One region of the Bulleidia sp. zg-1006 genome, then DNA from elsewhere that is predicted to be linked to it. Evidence: a T-box and tRNA genes for the amino acid it is inferred to sense, from the RefSeq annotation. Region 1 holds a T-box; the other holds one or more tRNA genes.

The links. The T-box of region 1 lies ahead of leuS (leucine--tRNA ligase). A T-box ahead of a tRNA ligase gene usually reads a tRNA of that ligase, here a tRNA-Leu.
Region 2: it encodes a tRNA-Leu, which carries the amino acid that the T-box ahead of leuS (leucine--tRNA ligase) is inferred to sense. The anticodon was not compared.

The regions. Positions count from the first base shown of each region.
Region 1 covers NZ_CP069178.1:748,635-756,625, reverse strand. Annotated here, with positions in the region: gene JOS54_RS03770 (PTS ascorbate transporter subunit IIC) at 1-518, shown strand, start outside; gene JOS54_RS03765 (PTS sugar transporter subunit IIB) at 522-812, shown strand; gene JOS54_RS03760 (hypothetical protein) at 850-1,881, shown strand; gene araD (L-ribulose-5-phosphate 4-epimerase) at 1,884-2,579, shown strand; gene JOS54_RS03750 (L-ribulose-5-phosphate 3-epimerase) at 2,566-3,417, shown strand; gene JOS54_RS03745 (metallophosphoesterase) at 3,434-4,282, opposite strand; gene JOS54_RS03740 (hypothetical protein) at 4,337-5,065, shown strand; T-box leader at 5,083-5,268, shown strand; gene leuS (leucine--tRNA ligase) at 5,303-7,696, shown strand; gene JOS54_RS03730 (ScpA family protein) at 7,742-7,991, shown strand, end outside.
Region 2 covers NZ_CP069178.1:1,050,275-1,058,265, forward strand. Annotated here, with positions in the region: gene melA (alpha-galactosidase) at 1-1,167, opposite strand, end outside; gene JOS54_RS05290 (LacI family DNA-binding transcriptional regulator) at 1,337-2,326, shown strand; gene JOS54_RS05295 (SLC13 family permease) at 2,483-3,751, opposite strand; gene JOS54_RS05300 (hypothetical protein) at 3,807-4,832, shown strand; gene mgtE (magnesium transporter) at 4,809-6,164, opposite strand; tRNA gene JOS54_RS05310 (tRNA-Leu) at 6,255-6,337, opposite strand; tRNA gene JOS54_RS05315 (tRNA-Cys) at 6,341-6,411, opposite strand; gene JOS54_RS05320 (5'-nucleotidase, lipoprotein e(P4) family) at 6,705-7,580, opposite strand; gene aroQ (type II 3-dehydroquinate dehydratase) at 7,898-7,991, opposite strand, start outside.

The DNA.
Region 1 (7,991 bases):
GGGCTGTGCCGGGCATTGATTGTGCAGCAACTTATGGATTTGGTAGTGCCAATGCGGTTACGATTGGTTTCTTATTTGGGGCTTTAGGACAATTCCTAGCCATTATTGTATTGATTTTATTGAAGTCACCAACCATTGTGATTGCAGGATTCGTACCGGTATTCTTTGATAATGCGACGATTGCTGTGTATGCCAATAATAAAGGTGGTGTGAAAGCGGCTATGTTGTTCCCATTTATTTCTGGTTTATGTCAAGTGTTTGGCAGTGCCTTTATCGCTAGTTGGGTTGGTTTGGCGGCTCATGGGGGTTACCTTGGTATGTGGGACTGGGCGGTTGTATGGCCTATGTTTACAACAGTGATGAAGTTTGCAGGTTTTATTGGAATTGCTGTAATTCTAATCGTTTTAATCGCTATTCCACAATTACAATATCGTCATCATCCAGACACTTATTTCTTATGTGTGGAAGATTATGATGCTTATAAAGAAAAAATAAAAATGAAAAAGAGTAAGGAGTAAGTTATGTTAAGAATTTTAGTAGCGTGTGCGAATGGTGCTGGAACTTCATTGATGATGAAGATGCGTGTTGAAAAAGCTTGTAAGGATTTGGGTGTTGAAATTTCCAACATTCATCATTGTTCTCTTTCGGAAGGAAAAAGTGCCGCTAGTCAGTACGATGTCGTTTTCTGTCCCTTAACATTTGTGGATATGTTTGCGGATGCTAAGAAAAAAGGTGTCAAGATATGTGGAATGAAGAATGTTCTTTCTGATAAAGAGGCGCAAGCATTATTAAAAGAAACGGGATTGGTATAAGGCTACTTTTATGTAGCCTTTTTAGAAGGAGACATTTATGAAAATTGAAAAAATACATTTAGATGATATCACAAGATGTTATTGCGCTAGTCATATGAAAATTGATGACAAGTTCTATGCCTTTTTGGGAAGTGAAAATCCAGAAAGTCCTTGTTATTCCTATACAGGAGATAACTTTGAAGTTCGGGAAACAGTTTGGGATGATCGAGGTGGTTGTATGTCCATTATTCCTTTTCCAACAAGAAAAGGGGAATTTTTGGCTGTCAATGAATTTTATTTGAAAGTTACTCCTTCCAAAGCGAAGATTGTTTGGGGTAAAAAGCTAGAAGATGGTTGGGCAATTAGAGATTTATTCGCATTACCTTATGTGCATCGTTTTGATATTTATCATGTGCACGGAATGGATTATTTAATCCTAGCGACCATTGCTAAAAATAAACAAAACAAAGAAGACTGGAGTTTACCAGGTCAAATTTATGTTACCCAATTACCTGAAAATCTTGAAGATGAAATTCACTTGGAATTATTAGTGGATGGCTTATTTAGAAACCATGGTTATTGTCGGGGAACTTATGAAGGATTACCATGCGGTTATTTTGGTAGTGATCAAGGCTTAATCCGTGTATCTCCATCTTCAAATGAAGTGGGAAAATGGAATATTGAAAAGATACTAGACGGTCAAATTGGTGAGGTGGCTTTATCCGATATCAATCATGATGGTGTGGAAGAATTGATGACCATTGAACCATTCCATGGCAATTGTATTAAAGTCTATAAATTAGTGAATGGTAAGTATGTGGAAGATTATGTGTATCCAAATACTATTGATTTTGCTCACACATTGGTTGGTAAATCAATCCGCGGTGTGAATAGTTTTATCGCCGGTGTTCGAAGGGTGGATGCAGAGTTATTCATTTTGCAATACATGAATGGGGAATATGTGCTTACTTATGTGGATAAAGGAAAAGGTCCAGCCAATATTGATGTGGTGAATTTCCAAGACTATGATTTGATTATTTCTGCCAATCATACAGCCAATGAGGCGGCTATTTATAAGGTGAGTGATTAATTATGTTAGAAGAATTGAAGAAAAAAGTACTTCGTGCCAATCTTGATTTGCCTAAATATGATTTAGTGACGTTTACTTGGGGCAATGTTTCAGAAATAGATCGTAAAAAAGGATTGATTGTGATTAAACCAAGTGGGGTTGAATATGAAAATATGAAAGCCGATGATATGGTGGTTGTGGATATGAATGGTAAGATTGTCGAGGGTATTTTAAAACCATCTAGTGATTTAGCAACCCACTTAGAAATCTATCGTCATTTTAAAGAGATTGGCGGTGTCGTTCATACGCATTCTCGAAATGCGGCTTCCTTTGCTCAAGCAGGTAAGGATGTGATAGCTTTAGGAACAACCCATGGAGATTATTTTTATGGCAATATTCCTTGTACAAGAAAGATGTATGTGGATGAGATTAAAAAAGACTATGAACTTAATACGGGGAAAGTCATTGTGGAAACCTTTAACGAAAGAAAGCTTAATCCTATTCAAATGCCTGCCGTTTTGGTGAATAGTCATGGACCGTTTATCTGGGGTAAAGATGCGAAAGAGGCTGTGCATAATGCGGTTGTCTTAGAGGAACTTTGTACCATGGCAATAAAAACACTTATAATTAACCCTCATGTTGGTATGATGCAACAGGAATTATTGGATAAACATTTCTTAAGAAAACATGGACCGGGAGCTTATTATGGGCAAAAATAAAAAGTATCTATTAGGGATGTATGAAAAATCCATGCCTAATCGTTTGTCCATCAAGGAAAAGCTTTTGTTTGTTAAAGAAGCGGGTTTTGATCATTTGGAAATTAGTATGGATGAAAGTGATGAAAAATTAGCTAGATTGGATTTTAGTGATGAGAAAATTCATGAGATAAACCAAGCTATCCTTGAGACAAATATTCCTATAAGAACGATGTGTTTAAGCGGACATCGGAAATACCCTTTGGGCTCTTTAAATGAAGAAACGAGGCAAAGAAGTATTGATATTATGCAAAAAGCTATTTCTTTTGCTACTAAAGTAGGCATTCGCATGATTCAACTAGCCGGTTATGATGTCTATTATGAACAAGGTAATGAACACACTAGAAATCAATTCGTTAAGAATTTAAGCCTAGCTTGTGATATGGCCGCAAAAGAAGGGATTCTCATGGGATTTGAAACCATGGAAACACCATTTATGGATACGGTGGAAAAAGCGATGGAATATGTGAACAGAATAAATAGCCCTTACTTACAAGTATTTCCTGATATTGGTAATTTAACCAATGCAGCGAAAATCTATGGACACGAGGTTGGGGATGATTTAAAAAAAGGGATAGGTCATCTTATCGCCGCTCATTTAAAGGAAACCCTACCCGGTCACTATCGCGAAGTTCCTTTTGGAACAGGTCATACAGAATACGTAAAGGATTTGCAGGTATTAAAAGAATTGGGTGTGCATCTTTTCACAGCTGAGTTTTGGTACACCGGTCAAGATAATTGGCAAGAGATTTGTAAAAATGCGTCCTTGTTTCTACGGAAACAGTTAGATGAGGTATTTTAAAAGGATTAACCATGCGTTAATCCTTTTTCAAGGTATATAAGACCATTTCAGCCGGACTTAGAAAGCGAATATCTTTTTTGATGGTACCAACTCCATTGGTCACATCGACATCAAACTTACCTTTGATAGAAGACTTACCACGGAAGATTTCTTTCGCCATTATTGGTCTGCTTAATGAGCCAAATAAATAATAAATCTGTCCACCTAAACTATGTCCGGCTAAATAATAATCCGTCAAATCAGGGGGAACTTGTTTCGCAGAATCCGGGGTGTGAGAGAAGGCTAAGACATAATGCGTCGGCATTAAATTCTCATACGCTTTCTTGGCGTCGATAGAACTAGTGATACCATTCGCTAAGCCAACTAACACAATGCTATCCATTTCACCCTTATGCAATAAAACGGATTGATTTTTAAGAATTTCAAAATTACTTTGAGTTAAAACACTTTGAACCGCTTGTAAGTGCTGTTTATCCATCTCATCTTGATCACCTAAGACTGCAAACTTACCATATTTCGCTTGAATAGAAGAAAGTTCGCTTTGAATTTGTTTATTTGACTCAATATCAATTTTCGCAATTGTACTATACACATCACCACCAAATAAAACAACATCCGCTTGTAAAGAATTGATTTGTTTGACCAAAGAGTGTAGACGTTTTTGGTTCATAAATTCACCATATTGAAGATCACTAAAGTACAAAATACGAAGATTATGTAAGGATTTAGGAATTTGTTTGGAAGATAAAATTTCTTTTCGTATCTTAAAACGATTTGGACTAATCCAGAAAGAATGAACCACCGTAAGTAAAATAACGAACAAAACTCCCAAAATACTGAAAAGCCATTTACGATATTTATTCATGTGTTCATACTAACACAATTGTGATAAAACCTGTAGTAGTGCTACACTTAAACTATGAACATACAAAGGAAAACATTACTGATACCAGATAACTTAATTCATTCTGAGAAAGATCGTCATTTTTTAGAAAAGTTGTACAAAGAAAAGATTGATTTTCTCCTTCTTAGTCAACAAAAATCCTATTCAGATTGGCAAAAAAAATTAGTTTTTTTAAAGGAAAAGCAATTCTATTCCACAAGCCGGGCAGCTTTGCAATATATCTGCACAAAGAAGAAAAATCCGAAAGTAGCTTATCTAGGTTCTAATCGAATTAAACAAGAAATTGTCAATTATGGTGTTGAGCTTGATTTTTCAAGACCGGACTATGTTTTAATTGGTCGAAAGTCTGTCATTGATGAGCAAGAAATTGCCATGGTTATTTCACAAGTGGAATTTGGCGCAAAGTTGATTTGTTTGGATTCTCGTAAAACACAAAGTGTCGATGGACAAGTGAGCTTTGGGGCGAGTAGTTTAGCATGGATGATTGCCTATGCTTGTAATCAGAAGCTATATGCCTTTGGTTTGCATTCCAAAGCTTTCCAAAGGTGTGCTTTATCTTTTTTAAAAAAGTCTCACGAAGACGTGCTCCGTCTGTGTCGGTCGATGAAAGAAGAGGTTCCCGTTTGTTCGCAGATGGATATCACTAGTATTTTAGTCAGTGAAGGACAAGAAATTGATTTAACGCATAATGATGGAAATTGTCCGGATTATCTAATTGATACCCTTGATGGAATCTTTAAATAAAGTGTATAATACAGACATCTATCGTGTTGAAGAAGAGTAGTAAATGAGGACGGAAGCCTAGAGAACTAAGGGTTGGTGGAACTTAGTGTTTCAAAATCATTGAACTTACTTTGGAGCGAACCGTAACTCTTGCGCTAAAAGAGAAATAAGGGCATAGAGCAATCTATGAACTAAGGTGGTAACGCGTGAAATACGTCCTTAGAGATAAGGGCTTTTTTATTTATTAAGGAGGAAAACATGCCATACAATCACAAAGAAATAGAAGCCAAATGGCAAACTTATTGGGCAGAAAATGAAACTTTTAAAACCGATGCTTATGATTTTTCTAAACCAAAATACTATGCGTTAGATATGTTCCCCTACCCAAGCGGGCAGGGTCTACACGCCGGTCATCCAGAAGGATATACGGCAACCGATATTCTTTGTCGTAAGCGTCGTATGCAAGGCTATAATGTATTGCATCCAATGGGCTATGATGCTTTTGGTTTACCGGCTGAACAATACGCTATTCAAACAGGAAATAATCCCGCTACCTTCACGGAAAAAAATATCGAAACTTTTCGGAAACAATTAAAAGCCTTTGGCTTCTCTTATGATTGGAATCGTGAAATTAGCACGGCTGATCCAAAGTTCTATCATTGGACACAATGGATTTTTAAACAACTTTTTGAAGAAGGCTTAGCTAAATGTGTGGATATGCCAGTCAATTGGTGTGAAGAATTAGGAACTGTTTTATCCAACGATGAAATCATTGATGGTAAGAGTGAGCGTGGCGGTTATCCAGTGGTTCGTAAGAATATGAAACAATGGATTATTGATATACCGGCTTATGCGGAAAAACTATTGGCAGGCTTGAATGATTTGGACTGGCCGGAATCGACCAAAGAAATGCAACGAAATTGGATTGGTAAATCCGTTGGTGTTCAAGTAGAGTTCCAAGTGCAAGGTAGTCATCATCATTTCGTTGTCTTTACAACTCGTTGTGATACTTTATTTGGGGCTAGTTATTGTGTGTTATCGCCAGAGCATGAATTGGTCCATCAAATTACAACTCCCGAACAAAAAGAGCTTGTGGAAGCCTACCGAAAAGCAGCTTCTTTAAAATCGGATTTAGAAAGAAGCGAATTAAACAAAGAAAAGACCGGTGTATTTACAGGGGCTTATGCAATTAATCCGGTCAATCAGAAAGCCATTCCTATTTGGATTTCCGACTATGTTCTAACAAGTTATGGAACTGGTGCCATTATGGCAGTTCCTGCTCATGATGCAAGAGATTATGCGTTTGCGAAGAAGTTTGGCTTAGAAATTTTACCCGTATTAGAAGGCGGAAATATTAGCGAAGAGGCTTGGGAAGAAGACGGTTTACACATCAATTCTGATTGGCTTAATGGCTTAAATAAAGAAGATGCAATTAAAAAAATGCTAGCTTGGCTAGAAGAAAAAGGGATTGGGTCTAAGAAAGTTAATTATCGTATTCGAGAATGGATTTTTGCTCGCCAACGGTATTGGGGAGAACCCATTCCAATCGTTCATTTAGAAGATGATCGTTTTGTGTCATTAAGTGATCAGCAATTACCACTATTATTACCAGTCCTAAATGACTACAAAGCAGGAAAGGATGGCTTAGCTCCACTTGCGAAAGCGAAGGATTGGGTGAATGTTGAAATGGATGGAATAAAAGGGCAACGAGAGACCTCTACAATGCCGGGCTCAGCTGGAAGTAGTTGGTATTATCTTCGTTACATTGATCCGAATAACGATAGTTGTTTAGGTGCCCCTGAACTATTGAAACATTGGATGCCTGTGGATTTATATGTAGGTGGACCGGAGCATGCGGTGGGTCATCTTCTTTATGCTCGTATGTGGAATCGTTTCTTATACGATAAAGGCATTGTTCCAAGCAAAGAACCATTCCAAAAGCTAGTCCATCAAGGCATGATTTTAGGTACCAATGGCATTAAAATGGGGAAACGTTATCCAAAGTTCATTGTGGATCCGAATATCTTGATTGAAGAATATGGTGCGGATACTGTTCGTGTTTATGAAATGTTTATGGGACCATTGGAAGCTTCAAAACCATGGAGTGAACAAGGGGTGGAAGGCTCATTTAAGTGGTTAAATCGTGTGTATCGTTTGGTGGTTGAAAGCAATAAACTAACAAAAGAAAACGATGGTTCTTTGGATATGATTTATCATGCAACGGTTAAAAAAGTATCCGAAGATGTGGAAAACTTGTGCTTCAATACGGCTATCTCACAAATGATGATTTTCATCAATGAGTGTTACAAGGTGGATAAAGTTTATCAACCTTATATAGAAAATTTCATCAAGATGTTTTCTTGTTTTGCGCCTCATTTGGGTGAAGAACTTTGGACAATTCTTACTTCCAAGAAAGGTATCAGCTTTGAAAAATGGCCAAGTTATGATGAAACAAAGTTGGTTCAAAATACAGTTACTGTTGTGGTTCAAGTTAATGGTAAACTAAGAGCTAAGTTTGAAACTGAAAAAGATTCAGACATACAAGTACTTCAAGATAAAGCAATTGAATTAGTACCAAATTACACCACCGGTAAACAAATTGTGAAAGTAATTGTCGTTCCTAATAAATTAGTGAATATTGTGGTGAAGTAATTTTAAGACAGTGAAAACTGTCTTTTTTTTTGGTAGAATAAGCACATGGAAGAATTTTCAGTCACAATTGATCAATTTGATGGACCATTGGATTTGATGTTGCATTTAATCCATGAAAAACAATTGGATTTAATGAACTTAGATTTAAATGAATTGGCGAGTCAGTATATGGCTTATATCCACTCCATGCAACGATTTCATCTTGAAATTGCCGGTGAATACTTGGCTCAATTGGCTTCTCTGATTGAATATAAATCAAAGCAATTGCTACCAAATCCAAAGGATGAATTAGAAG
Region 2 (7,991 bases), 300 kb from region 1:
CTTCACTGCCAATTCTTCAATCATGGCAGAGTTATTCACTAAGATGGATAAGTGGTCTGGAAGGGTGACTTGTTTAATTGGTGTGATACCTTCTTTGGTAGCGACCACCGGAACTTCCACACAAGCTCCTTCTTTTAAATTCGTTACCAAATTATGATTTTTTAAATTGCCATTGAAGAAAAATGGTGTTTGATCGCCAAAAATAGCATTAAAGATATTGGAGGCATATTCTTGACCTCTCTCTAGCTCGACATCACTTGAATTTAACCATTCTTGATATTCCTTTTCCCAAGTGTCTTCTCTACCTAAATATTCATCCAGAATATACGCATGAGCTCCCGGATTCCAACCTGTTCCATGCGTACAATACTTTTCAATTAAATCAGGACGTTTTCTAAACCAAGATACATATTCAGAATTATGACCGGAAGATTCTGTCACAAAATAACCAAGATTTTTAAACATTTCAATTCGGACCGGTTCTTCATTAGCAATTTCTTCTCGCTGAATCGCTTTGTAGATATCCGGGTAAGCATCTTTGCCATCGACCTTATATTCCAAATAGAAAGCTTGATGGTTAATCCCGGCACAGGTATATTCCACCTTCTTATCACTCGCGCCAATCCATCTTGCCAGCATTTCTGCCGTTCCTTGAACACTATGACATAAGCCTGTAATATTCATCTTAGTCATGGACTGTAGATAGCTAACCAACATTGCCATTGGATTTGTGTAATTTAAAATAACAGCATTCGGACAAACTTCTTCGGCATCACGAATGATATCCAAGATGACCGGAGCTGTTCTTAAAAAGCGGAAAATCCCGGAAGGACCACGTGTATCACCAACACAGACATCCACACCATATTTTTTTGGAATTTCAATGTCGTGACGCCAAACATCCACGCCACCTTGTAAAATGGTAATCAAAACACCATCGGCCTTTTTTAAGGCTTCCCTTCGATCTAATGTTCCAACCACTTTGGCAGGATATTTCCCTGCATCAATTATTTTTTGAACCCCTTTTACTGCATACTTTAAACGAATTGGATTGATGTCCATCATGTAAAGTTCACAGTCTCGAAATGCTTCAAAGGTCAAAATGTCGCGAACCAGATCTTTCGTAAAATCAAGAGAACCGGCTCCAATAAAAGCAAACTTTTTCATTTCCTCCTCCTATGTTTAGTAAACATTATATTTGTTTACTTTCTATAATTGAATTATATTCTGAAGTTTTTTCTTTGTAAAGGCTTACAGCAAAAAATAATGACTTTTTATTGAAATATATGATAGAAAGAGTTAAAATTGTTTAGTAAATATTTCACAAGGAGAAAAAATGACCACTATTAGAGCTATAGCAAAAAAATTAAATCTATCCCCCGCTACTGTTTCTAGGGTTTTAAAAGAAGACCCTGCTTTTAAGATTTCCAACGAAACCAAAGAAAAAATTTTGCAAACCGTGCAGGAATTAGGCTATAAACCAAGAAAATACAACAACAAACAATCAATTCATATTGGAATACTCATGTCTCTTACTTATACCTATGGAGATTCTTTCTTTTATGATATTTTGGCAGGTATACAAGAATACTGTTCCAAGCATGATGTCGTCATTTCTCTGATTGCCAATTACGAGCAATTTCATGACAATTATTCTCATATTGAAAATCAGTTAAAACAACTCGATGGACTCATTGTTACAGATTTGCCCAATCAAAGAGAAGAATTTCTATCTAGTCTACACTGTAAGTTTGTTTTCATTGATCATTTTGTACCTGGTTACGCAAACATTGGTTACGATAAAGTTCATGCTAATCAACTCATTATGAATCATTTATTTCAAAGTCATTATCAAAAAATTGCCTATATCGGGGGCACAAGCGATGATAATTATTATCATCCTATTCGCTTAATGGTCTATAAAAACGCCTTAGATGTTCATGGAATCAATTTTGATTCAAGTTATCTATTTGATTGCCAATGGAATGCAGAAATATGTGCTGAAAAGGTTGATGAATTGCTGGAACGACATCCGGATGTTGAAGCTATCTTTGCCGGATCAGACGCCCTAGCAACCACCGTTATTTCAAGATTAAAAGAACTTGGAAAAAATTGTCCTGATGATATTGCTGTCGTTGGTTTCAACAACAATCCCCTTTCCGCCAATTTTGACCCACCTATAACAACCGTTGACTTACCATCCAAACAAATGGGATATGAAGGAGCTAAGTTATTATCCAAACAAATCAAAACCAATACGCAATATAACTATCAACTTCTTCTCCCTGTTGAATTGATCGTTCGACAATCCACAAAAAAAGAATAAAAAATGAAGTGAACCCCCAAAAATTGGATAAGCAATTAAAGGAGATTTACTTTTTATTATGGCAAAACTTACGAGAAAACAGAAAATGAAAATCTATCACAAAAGAAACTGTTAAATCTCTATCAAGCATGAAAAAAGGCGTTTTTCTTTTAACAGCTAAATTCCCCAAATAAACCAAGTGAATAGACCGCCACCAATGACAGCTACTAAGGTAAACGGGATACCAATCTTCATAAAATCTTTCGTGCTAACCTCATAACCGGCACGATTTAAGATACCAATACCGGTGATATTTGCGGTAGCTCCAATCGGTGTTAAATTACCACCTAAAGTAGATCCGATCAATAAGCCAAAATAAAGAAGCGTTGGTTGAATACCCATATTCATGGCAATACCTTGCACCACCGGTAACATTGTCGCTACATAAGGAATATTATCCACAAAAGCTGAAAGCACAACCGATACTACCAATATCAAAACATACATCAATAGAACAGAATGACCGCCAATCTTCACAAAAAGCTTCGCAATCTCCGTAATCACACCAGCATCAGTAATACCTTGAATGACAATAAACAAGCCGGTCAATAGTAATAAAGTCTTAACATCAATCGCTTTCATCACCAATAAAGCATTTTCTTTCTTTTTACGAATAAGCACTTCATATAACAATCCAAATAATGCAAATCCTACGCAAATCATACCATTGGTTAATTCTGGTTTATTTTCAAATTGAGAAGCGAAAATCAAAGAAGCAACCATCCCCATTAACAAACCACTAGGCACCAAATTCATTACCTTCGTTTCCACTTGAACCGATACTTTTTCATTTTCTTTCCGAAACAAGAACAATAAAACAGGTATTGTTAGTAAAGCCCCTATCTCTGTTGAAAAAGCAATCGATAGTCGACCTTGATAAAAGAAAAAATCATTAAAACTCATATGGGCATAAGCACCTAATAAAATAGAAGTTGTGTCCCCCACCAAAGTCGCCGCTCCTTGTAAATTAGAAGAGACTGAAATGGAAATAATAATTGGGATTGGATTGATATTTAGCTTCTTAGAAACCGATAAACCAATTGGTGCTAACATCAATAAAGTCGCTACATTATCGACAAAGGCACTCACGATTCCCGCAAATAAACTTAATACAATCACTGCCCATTTCACATTTGGTGTCATCTGAAGTAACTTTTCTGCCATCAACATTGGCATTTGCGACTGAATAAATAATTCAACAACCATCATCGTTCCCGCTAGCATCAAAATCACATTCCGGTTGATTGCCCCGAGAACATGAGAAATTGGTAAGATTCCCACTAACACAAAAAGAACAGCCGCCCCTAAGGCAATATAAGGGCGATAGTTCGGCAAAAATAAAAGTAAGCCATACATGACAATAAAAATTCCAAGAGCCAGTGCCATAAATTCTCCTCTTTCGACATTCTAATATCTTAACACTTTCAGTATAATAGTAGAAATGAATATCCAAGTTTCTAAAACATTAGATGCCTTTTTTAATCGTTGTCTAGCCCATATCCAACAAGACTATAAAGCTGATTTTTTGGCTTATCATGTAACCAAAGCTGGCGAAAGAAAGGTTCAGAAATTACTCCAAGAAGCTAACTTTGCGGAATTTCAAGGTCCTAAGAAAGAATGGCCCTCTCTTTTTCTATCCACAAAAGAATGGGAAAATAATCCCTATCACCAGCAGATTCACTTAGATTATGTTAAAGATGAACATTTCTCTTTCAAGAAAGAAAAGACAGCCGGTTTTGAATTATTCAATAGTGATGAAATTCAAAAAGATCCGCAACGGGAATTAAACGATTGGATGAAATTAAGAGCCATGGATCAACACTTTGAAACTCTTTATCTCTATCAAGACGATAAGGATTGGATGATGGATGCTCCAAGTGAATACAATACTAATTATCGCCCTGCTCAAAAGGCTCATGGAAAAGTACTTACCTTCGGTTTGGGAATTGGCTATTTCCTATGGTTTGCTTTGGATAATCCAAAGGTTAAAGAAATTACCGTAATTGAAAAAAGTGAAGCTGTTCTTTCGATGTTTCAGCGCTTTCTTTACCCACAATTCCCACAAACAAAAAAAGTTCATTTTATGTTAGGTGATGCTTTTGATTATTTTAATGAAGAATATCTAAATTCGTTTAATTATGTGTACACGGATATTTGGCAATCTCCACAGGACGGTTTATTTCTAATCGAAAAATTATTGGAACAAGTTGATCTCCCTTTAGAGAAAGGCGATTTTTGGATTGAAGAAAGTTGCTATGAAGTCATGTGGACACTTAGCTTCTGGTATTTTTATTCCTTATACACAGGACAAGATTTTCAAATGAGTGAATCCTATCAGTCTTTATACAAAAAAATCCAACTGTATTACAGTCGGATTGATGAAACATTAGAGGAAGAAAAAATCAAATTTTATATCTATGACACCCAAACCATTCGTCATATTCTACACCAACCATGGCAAGAATAACTTCGCTAGGGATAAGAATATAAAGAAACCCAATACATCCGTAGCCGTCGTCAAAAAGATACTGGAAGCAACCGCCGGATCAGCTCCCAGTTTTTTTAATAATACCGGAACCGCAAAACCAAATACCCCACCAACAATTAAATTACCAATCATTGCGATAAAGATAATCAATGCTAAATAGAAATTGTGATAAATTATCCATACCGCAATACCGGTAACCAAGCCATTGATAGCACCATTGATGATACCAAGAAGTATTTCTTTATTAAAAGATTGGAAGTGTTTCTTAAAGCTAATCTCTTCCGTAGCAATGGCTCTAACCATAATGGATTGTGTCTGACTGCCGGAATTGCCTCCCATTCCTGTCACAATCGTCATAATGGAACTAAGGGCAACGACTTGAGCAATCGTATTCTCAAACATCTTAACTGTCATAGAAGCTAAAAAGGCTGTCGCTAAATTAATCAATAACCATGGTAAGCGTAAGCGAACCGATTCCCATAAGGTTGTATCTAAACTTTCTTCCTTTGATACACCCCCTAATTCCAAGATGTCTTCGTTATACTCTTCAATCATGACATCAATGACATCATCGACGGTAATAATGCCTAAAATCACATTATGTTTATTCACCACAGGAATCGCATTTAAGTCATATTTAGAAACCAAACGAGCTACTTCTTCTTGGTCCATTTCCGGTGGAACAGAAATCACATTTCCTTTTGCAAAACTGGAAATCAAATCCTCTTTTGGTGCTGTTAAGAAATTACGTAAATCAGCTGTTCCTATTAGTTGACCACGAGAATTAACGACATAAATGGTTTCAATCACTTCTGTTTTTGGGGCAATTTCACGAATTTTATGCAAACCTTCTGCGACCGGTAAATCACTTTTCAAAGCAATATAAGCAGTGGTCATAATACCACCCGCCGAATCTTCTGGATATTCCAACAAACGCGAGATGATGCTTCGATCTCCTTTGTGCATCTTATTGATAAAATTCTTTCTTTTTCCAATAGGCATTTCACCAATCAAGTCAACAATATCGTCCTTTTGCATGTAACTCAAAACATCCATCACATCCTCTAAAGGAATATTATCAATAATACGCATCCCCAATTCTTCATCGGATTGTTCCAGAATAAGCGCAATATCTTGCACATTTAGAAGTGAAAGAAGCTTCCATATTTCTTCATCTTCTAACTCTTTAGCACAATGAGCAATATCCACCGCATTGATTTCATGTATATATTCCGAAAGGGAAGCAGCTTCTGAATGATCAATCATCTCTCTAAGTTGTCTGACACTCATTTCTTCCATGAATTCATCCATCTTATCTACCTCCTTCATGCTTTTTTATTATATCAACTCAAGTCCTTTTTTACATGAAAAAAGCCAGGGTTTTTACCTGACTTCTCGTGATGGGGAAGATGGGACTCGAACCCACACGCTGTCTCCAACACAGGATTTTAAGTCCTGTGCGTCTACCATTCCGCCACTTCCCCAAGAGGTTCCTGCCGGAGTCGGACCGGCGCTCGCTGAGTTGCAGTCAGCTGCCTTACCACTTGGCTAAGGAACCGTTACTTATTTAAGTTGCTTTAATATATTACCGAATATTTCTTTTCTTTGCAAGACATAAATTGAAAAACTTTATATAACAGTCTAGGATTGTCAAAACTTCATTTTACCCGAACCTCCTGCTTTGGAAAGGTGATGATAAGAGTGTTTTGTGGTAAAATAAACAGCAGGCATACTCATCTCTTTCTATACTTATTTTGCGACTTAGTATATCCGATGAGCATGTCTTTTTTTGTTACACTTCATTTTACAACGGAGTGTTTTTATTTTTGTAAAATTGTAATATTTATTTTTTTATTTATATTCTTCAACTGTCTTTTTTTCTATATTAAATATTTTTAAAGCTGATTTTCTAAGTTTGTCTTTCTCTTCGTCTGATTTTTTGAAGTCGTTGTTGTATAATGTTCCTTCCCAGCTTCCATACATTGGGTTTGGTAACATGATGAATTTATCTCCCCATTCTTTAGCATTTTCTTTAACGAAATTATCTCTTCCTTGTAGAGAGCCATCTTTTGGAGTCGCGAAGTCGTGTAAGTTATCCCCAACTAACATAACAATTTTGTGTGTTTCTTCAACTTTCTTTCTTCTAGCGTCTTTCCCTTTTTCTCCCTTAGCTTTTAACATTAGATTTGCATCGGATTGTAAAGGAAGTTTCTTTTCTATAAGATTTTTCTTAGTAGCTTCAAATTCGGTTTCAGCATTCCTATCTGTTACATAGAAAATTCCAACACCGTTTTTGTTAGCAAAATCTAAAAATTCTTTTGCGCCATAAACAACATCAGCTTTTCCATACATAACCCATTCGTGCCATCCTTTCGGATATGCTTTGCCATTAACGGCATAATGTGCTTGAATTGGTGAGTTATCCAATACAGTTTCGTCTAAGTCAAGAACAACTGCTAATTTTTTGTTTGATTTATTATTTTTGATTTTTTCTTCTAATGATTTAATAGCAGCATTATATCCTTGAGTATAAAGTGCCTTGGCTTCAGCAGAAGTTTGATACCAAGCAACAGCCATCATTCCCTGAGCAGGTAATTTAACGCCGTCTTTCTTTTCTTGAGTTGCAACTGGTTGCTTAGGCGCTTCTGTTGCCTTTTTAGCAGGTGTTGAACAAGCAGTTAATAATAACAGTGCAGATAGTATTAAAATAGACTTTTTCTTAAACATAATATCCTCCTAAATTTATTACAATCTTACAAAGACATTATATCGTATCCTATTTTTGTTAATCAATATATTCATGCTTATAATAGCCTAAGGTGTTTTTCAATATGTAAGAATTCAAGCAATATGAAGCATCGTTGAAGATAAGGTTTAAACCGCTTATTTAAAAGATTAAATCTACTTTTACTTAATGATGTATCACTTATATCATAATATCTGGAACTAGATTCTTTGCGTCGACAAATAAACTGACTTTCATTTCTAAAGCCTATTCCCATCTCATCTAATTTGAACTTCTATTTAATGACAGTCCACAAGATTTATTCTATATATTTCAATAAATCATCTATCGCTAATTGATAACTCTGAAATCCTTCTCCTTGAATTTGTTTTAAACAATAAGGTTTGATGTAT